Regions from separate parts of the Neobacillus sp. PS2-9 genome, predicted to be linked through region 2. Evidence: a T-box and tRNA genes for the amino acid it is inferred to sense, from the RefSeq annotation. Region 2 holds a T-box; the other holds one or more tRNA genes.
The links. The T-box of region 2 lies ahead of pheS (phenylalanine--tRNA ligase subunit alpha). A T-box ahead of a tRNA ligase gene usually reads a tRNA of that ligase, here a tRNA-Phe.

Region 1: it has a tRNA-Phe gene. The T-box ahead of pheS (phenylalanine--tRNA ligase subunit alpha) is inferred to sense a tRNA for this amino acid. The anticodon was not compared.

Annotation. Positions count from the first base shown of each region.
Region 1 covers NZ_CP133269.1:1,254,574-1,257,953, reverse strand. The annotation lists gene glgB (1,4-alpha-glucan branching protein GlgB) at 1-619, opposite strand, end outside; tRNA gene RCG25_RS06200 (tRNA-Glu) at 1,541-1,612, opposite strand; tRNA gene RCG25_RS06195 (tRNA-Ser) at 1,628-1,718, opposite strand; tRNA gene RCG25_RS06190 (tRNA-Asn) at 1,722-1,796, opposite strand; tRNA gene RCG25_RS06185 (tRNA-Ile) at 1,805-1,881, opposite strand; tRNA gene RCG25_RS06180 (tRNA-Gly) at 1,888-1,961, opposite strand; tRNA gene RCG25_RS06175 (tRNA-His) at 1,970-2,045, opposite strand; tRNA gene RCG25_RS06170 (tRNA-Phe) at 2,073-2,148, opposite strand; tRNA gene RCG25_RS06165 (tRNA-Asp) at 2,155-2,231, opposite strand; tRNA gene RCG25_RS06160 (tRNA-Met) at 2,235-2,308, opposite strand; tRNA gene RCG25_RS06155 (tRNA-Ser) at 2,477-2,569, opposite strand; tRNA gene RCG25_RS06150 (tRNA-Ile) at 2,589-2,665, opposite strand; tRNA gene RCG25_RS06145 (tRNA-Met) at 2,684-2,760, opposite strand; tRNA gene RCG25_RS06140 (tRNA-Ala) at 2,782-2,854, opposite strand; tRNA gene RCG25_RS06135 (tRNA-Pro) at 2,871-2,947, opposite strand; tRNA gene RCG25_RS06130 (tRNA-Arg) at 2,954-3,027, opposite strand; tRNA gene RCG25_RS06125 (tRNA-Leu) at 3,050-3,138, opposite strand; tRNA gene RCG25_RS06120 (tRNA-Gly) at 3,144-3,218, opposite strand; tRNA gene RCG25_RS06115 (tRNA-Leu) at 3,231-3,315, opposite strand; tRNA gene RCG25_RS06110 (tRNA-Lys) at 3,330-3,380, opposite strand, start outside.
Region 2 covers NZ_CP133269.1:1,426,447-1,429,826, reverse strand. The annotation lists gene pheT (phenylalanine--tRNA ligase subunit beta) at 1-883, opposite strand, end outside; gene pheS (phenylalanine--tRNA ligase subunit alpha) at 895-1,932, opposite strand; T-box leader at 2,002-2,253, opposite strand; gene RCG25_RS07020 (TrmH family RNA methyltransferase) at 2,312-3,073, opposite strand; gene sspI (small acid-soluble spore protein SspI) at 3,196-3,380, shown strand, end outside.

The DNA of each region.
Region 1 (3,380 bases), 170 kb from region 2:
GATAACCCCAAGAGTCGTCGAGCGGGTGCTCGACAATCGGCAACAGCTCTATATGAGTAAAGCCATGCTCTATAACGTATGGTATTAGCTCTGAAGCTAGTTCTTGATAAGTTAAGTATTCATTGTTGGCTTTCTTCTTCCAGGAACCCATATGGACCTCATAAATGATGGCTGGTTCAGATAGGAAGTTCTTTTTTCCTCTACGATTCATCCAATGATTATCTTGCCACTTATAGTTATTTAGTGAATAAACGATCGAAGCCGTCATTGGTCTTATTTCAGAATAAAACGCGAATGGATCTGCCTTTAACAGTCTTTCTCCTGTTTGTGAGAAAATTTCATACTTATAAAGTCTTCCTGTCATGTCTTGCTTCAAGATTAGAATCCAAACGCCTTCATTGTTAACCCTTTGTAATTCATACCCTTCACCATTCCAGTTGTTAAAATCCCCTGCAAGTCTTACCTGATGGGCATTAGGGGCCCATACGCAAAAGCGGGTGTATACCTGATCGGAATTCTTGAAGATATGAGCGCCAAAGAGCTGATGACTTTGAAAGAAGTTTCCTTCATGAAATAAGTGCAGCTGATAATCTGTAGGAAATAACGTGTTCACTGTCATGGCTATCCTCATCCCCATTGAAAATATGTATTACAAAGACCAATTATAATTCCAATTGGGTGATATGCCTTCAAAAACTTTTTTATCTTTTCTGACAATTGGTGCTGAAAACCGCTATAAAGAGGCAGTTTTCAGCAATATTCAACACCAAACGACAAATAATCCATCGTGAATCGACAGGAATCTTTAAAGTTTTTTTGATTTTTTTTATAAAAAACCTTTAAAAAAATTATTTGATTTATATCACTTTAAAGGAATGAATTTTCAGAAAATCCAGTGTTATGTAAGCGTTAACAATTTTTATTCGGGATAAAAATCCACTAAATTGTTATTTTATTATAATATTTTTACGTGTTATTAAGTGAGTGATTGTTAAAATAGATTAAAGGGACCTTTTAGCTAGTGCGTGAGGAAATAGTCACGAAATGGAAAGATGGACTTTTAAAGCTGCTCTTGTAAAATCTGGGGGATCTATACGTTGTGCGATAATGTCTAGAATGTAGCAATTGGTAATGGACATGTTGTCTACGTTACCCTAATGGTTTTTTGGGCTTTGTTCGGTCACGTAAAGGTGTCTACGTGACCCATATGATTTTTTTCCTCTGCGCTCGGTCACGTAGGAACGGTCTACGTTACCCATATGATTTTTTTTCGCTGTGTTCGGTCACGTAGGAACGGTCTACGTTACCCATATGATTTTTTTTCGCTGTGTTCGGTCACGTAGGAACGGTCTACGTTACCCATATGGCTGGTTGACGTTATGTTCGGTCACGTAGGAGACATATACGTTACCCATATGGTCTTCTACGCTGTAATCGTTACCGTAAAAAATCCATCTTAAACAATCAATAATCATAATCCAGCTTCTTCTAAAAAAGAACACAAAAAAACTGATGACAATGTATCATCAGTTTTTTTGTATGACCCCTACGGGATTCGAACCCGTGTTACCGCCGTGAAAGGGCGGTGTCTTAACCGCTTGACCAAGGGGCCGATAATTAAATTATATGGCAGAGAAGAAGGGATTCGAACCCTCGCGCCGGTTACCCGACCTACACCCTTAGCAGGGGCGCCCCTTGAGCCACTTGGGTACTTCTCTACATGGCTCCGCAGGTAGGACTCGAACCTACGACCGATCGGTTAACAGCCGATAGCTCTACCACTGAGCTACTGCGGAATAATATATGGTGGGCCTAAATGGACTCGAACCATCGACCTCACGCTTATCAGGCGTGCGCTCTAACCAGCTGAGCTATAGGCCCATAATATGGAGCGGGTGATGGGAATCGAACCCACTACATCAGCTTGGAAGGCTGAGGTTTTACCAGTAAACTACACCCGCAAAATAAATGGGGCGACTGATGGGAATCGAACCCACGAATGCCTGAACCACAATCAGGTGCGTTAACCACTTCGCCACAATCGCCACAATAAAAACACTATTAAATTAAAATGGTGGCTCAGGACGGAATCGAACCGCCGACACAAGGATTTTCAGTCCTTTGCTCTACCGACTGAGCTACTGAGCCAACAAATGGCGGTCTGGACGGGACTCGAACCCGCGACCTCCTGCGTGACAGGCAGGCATTCTAACCAACTGAACTACCAGACCATATTGCGGGGACAGGATTTGAACCTGCGACCTTCGGGTTATGAGCCCGACGAGCTACCAGACTGCTCCACCCCGCGACGGTAAAAAATATTTAATTTAGAGCATGAGCCATGTTTTAAGACCGCACCGATTTCGGAAAGTCTATTCAAGCAGCGGCTCAATCGTTGCGCTGTAGATAACTCGAGAAGCATATTCGAACGTGCTCCACCCCGCGACGGTAAAAATTAAGTTTTTAAAAAATAATATGGAGGAGGAAGAGGGATTCGAACCCCCGCGCGGTATGACCCGCCTGTCGGTTTTCAAGACCGATCCCTTCAGCCAAACTTGGGTATTCCTCCGTGTTAACGATTAAATTAATGGTGGACCTTGTAGGACTCGAACCTACGACCGGACGGTTATGAGCCGTCTGCTCTAACCAGCTGAGCTAAAGGTCCAAGATCTATAAATATATCTGGTAGCGGCGGAGGGGATCGAACCCCCGACCTTACGGGTATGAACCGTACGCTCTAGCCAGCTGAGCTACACCGCCAAATATACAATTTAATTAAGGTGGAGCCTAGCGGGATCGAACCGCTGACCTCCTGCGTGCAAAGCAGGCGCTCTCCCAGCTGAGCTAAGGCCCCATAATTATAGTAAGGATGGTCGGGAAGACAGGATTCGAACCTGCGACCCCTTGGTCCCAAACCAAGTGCTCTACCAAGCTGAGCTACTTCCCGTTAAAGTGCGCCCTGAGAGATTCGAACTCCCGACCTTTTGATTCGTAGTCAAACACTCTATCCAGCTGAGCTAAGGGCGCATATTAGTTTAATAAACTTAAGTGGTGCCGAGGACCGGAATCGAACCGGTACGGTAGTCACCTACCGCAGGATTTTAAGTCCTGTGCGTCTGCCAGTTCCGCCACCCCGGCACATCTGGAGCGGAAGACGGGATTCGAACCCGCGACCCCCACCTTGGCAAGGTGGTGTTCTACCACTGAACTACTTCCGCATATGATTTAAATGGTGCGGGTGAAGGGAGTCGAACCCCCACGCCTTGCGGCGCCAGATCCTAAGTCTGGTGCGTCTGCCAATTCCGCCACACCCGCATATTCATTTAAAATGGTGAGCCATGAAGGACTCGAACCTTCGACCCTCTGATTAAAAGTCAGAT
Region 2 (3,380 bases):
TTTCGCCATGGTTTGCACGGCGAACAAGAATCTCTTTTGAACCTAGGCGATCATAATCAAATGCGTGTAATGGCTGACCGTATTCTAATAAAATATAGTTGGTAATATCGACAACGTTATTGTGCGGACGAATGCCTGCAGACATTAAACGTGTTTGCATCCAAAGTGGTGAAGGACTAATTTTTACATTTTTAATAATTTTTGCCACGTAAAGCGGGTTATCGTCTTTCGCTTCAACCACTACCTTAACGTAATCAGATGCTTTTTCACTAGTAGGCTCCAAGCTCGTTTCTGGAAGTTTAACCTCTCTTCCAAGAATCGCTGCCACTTCATAAGCAACACCAAGCATGCTCAAGCAATCCGAACGGTTTGGCGTTAAGCTAAGCTCTAGAACTTCGTCATCACGATTAAGTAATTCAAGTGCATCTACACCGACCTCTGCATCGGCTGGAAAAACAAAGATTCCTTCAGAATATTCCTTTGGAACGACTTTCCCTTCCATTCCAAGCTCGGTAAGAGAGCAAATCATGCCATTTGATTCTTCGCCGCGAAGCTTCGCGCGTTTAATTTTAAAATTACCTGGTAGAACTGCTCCAACCTTCGCTACTGCTACCTTTTGTCCTTGTGCCACATTTGGTGCACCACAGATAATTTGTACAGGCTGCTCTTCGCCCACATCAACCAGACATTTACTTAATTTATCGGCATTTGGATGCTGCTCACGCTCTAGAACATGACCAACAACCACTCCTTTGATACCTTCGTTAAGAATGTCTACTCCTTCAACTTCAATTCCGCTCTTCGTAATTTTTTCAGCTAGCTCATCAGCTGTTACTCCAGTTAAATCGATATAATCCTGAAGCCATTTATATGAAACGAACATGTCGTAACCTCCTATTCATGTTTTGAAAATTGTTTTAAGAAACGTACATCATTGGTATAGAAATGTCTAATGTCATCCACACCGTATTTCAGCATTGCAATCCGTTCTGGTCCCATACCGAAAGCAAATCCAGTGTATTTCTTAGAATCGTAGCCTGCCATTTCAAGAACATTCGGATGAACCATTCCTGCTCCTAAAATTTCAATCCAGCCCGTTTGCTTACACACGTTACAGCCTTTGCCACCGCAAATTTTACAAGAGATATCCATTTCAACAGAAGGCTCTGTGAAAGGGAAGAAACTTGGTCTTAGGCGAATTTCACGGTCTTCCCCAAACATTTTCTTCGCAAATACCTCTAATGTTCCTTTTAAATCGCTCATGCGGATGTTTTCGCCGACAACTAATCCTTCGATTTGCATGAACTGATGGGAGTGTGTCGCATCATCATTATCGCGGCGGTACACTTTACCAGGGCAGATAATCTTAATTGGACCTTTACCTTGATGCTTTTCCATCGTCCGCGCTTGTACTGGCGATGTATGTGTACGAAGAAGGATTTCCTCTGTAATATAGAAAGAATCCTGCATATCACGGGCAGGGTGCCCTTTCGGTAAGTTAAGAGCTTCAAAGTTATAATAATCCTGCTCCACTTCTGGACCTTCTGCAACTTGATAGCCCATTCCAATAAATAAATCTTCAATTTCCTCAATGATTCTTGTTAATGGATGATGGTTTCCTACCTTAACAGGGCGTCCTGGAAGAGTAACATCAATACTTTCAGAAGCTAATTTTTCTAAAACAGCCGCTTCTTCTAGTCCCTTTTGCTTCTCTTCAATTTTAACTGCAATAGCTTCACGTACTTCATTCGCAAGAGCCCCCATAACTGGTCTTTCTTCCGCTGAAAGCTTACCCATACCGCGAAGCACTTCCGTAATTGGGCCTTTTTTGCCTAAATACGCAACACGTATATCATTTAGTTCTTTTAAGCTTGTGGACTGTTCAACTTTTTGAATAGCCTCTTCCTGCAATTCCTTTAAACGTTCTTGCATGTCTATTCCTCCTTATAAATTGTCATTATGTTTGTAGTCCTGCAAACAAACAAAAAAACCCCATCCCTGGAAAGGGACGAGGTTGTTGATTCGCGGTACCACCCTTGTAAACACGGTATGTAGAAACACATGTGTTCGCTTCATTGGGATAACGGCTTAGGCCGGTGCATCTTTACACTAAAGGGCAGGTGCCCGATTGTGGTCCCGATGCCAACTCAGGAGGTGAACTTCTCTGAACCTTTCCATAAAAGTGTTTTCAGTCACGACACTTTCTCCCTAAATGGTTCTGAATCAGATACTTTTCTCCGTCATCGTCTTTACTATTCAATATTGCATTATTATATAATAATTTTCCTTTTAAGGTCAAACTAGTTTTCGCCTATTTTTTCAAATAATAAAGAAGAACCCCTGTGGCCACGGCTACGTTTAATGATTCGCTTTTTCCGTAAATTGGGATATAAAGATTCTTCGTTGTGGTAGAAAGCAAATCTTTCCCAACACCGCTGCCTTCGTTACCCACAATTAAAGCGAAGGATTTTCCACCTGCAATTTCTGTATAAACTGCTGCTCCTTCAAGCGCTGTCCCATATACAGGAATATTTTTTTCATGGAGCTTATCCACCCATTCATGAAGGTCAGCTCGTAGAATTGGAAGGTGAAAATGGCTTCCTTGTGCAGCTCTTAAAACCTTGGAGTTATAAATATCCACACTCCCACGCCCAACGATCACTGCGTCAATCCCTGCTGCATCAGCTGTGCGAATCATCGTGCCAAGGTTTCCTGGATCCTGGACCGCATCGATCAATAAGTAGGTTTGACCTTCTTCCGCCTGAGCCTCCGTCCTCTTACTTGGCATTCTGCAAACGGCGTAAATACCTTGCGGTGCTTCCGTTTCTGTTAACAGATCAGAAATCTCCTCCGTAACAAGAGTAACTGGAGTAGAACTTACATCCCAACGCGGCGGCAGGCCAACTTTCTCGGAAACAATAATTTCTAATACCTGTTCTCCTTGTTTTAGTGCTTCTTCAACTAAATGAAAGCCTTCTACGATAAATGATTCGGTGTTATCGCGCTCTTTTTTCGTTAAAAGCTTTTTCCATTGTTTTACCTTAGGATTATTTACTGATTCAATATGTTTCAAAACTGGTTCTCCTTTAAAAAACTCTTCTGATTTTCTCATTATAGCCTAAAAAGGATACATAATAAAACCACATAATAGAAATGATATAAAAGAATGAAGGTTATAAAAAGGAGTGTGTGTTTATGAACTTAAATTTGCGAAATGCGATTATTCACAATGTCTCTGGTAATACGCAGGATCAATTAGAAGATACAATTGTAGATGCTATTCAAAATGGAGAAGAAAAAATGCTCCCAGGTCTTGGCGTTCTATTTGAAATCATTTGGAAGAATTCTTCTGAAGAAGAGAAAAAAGAAATGCTTGAAAC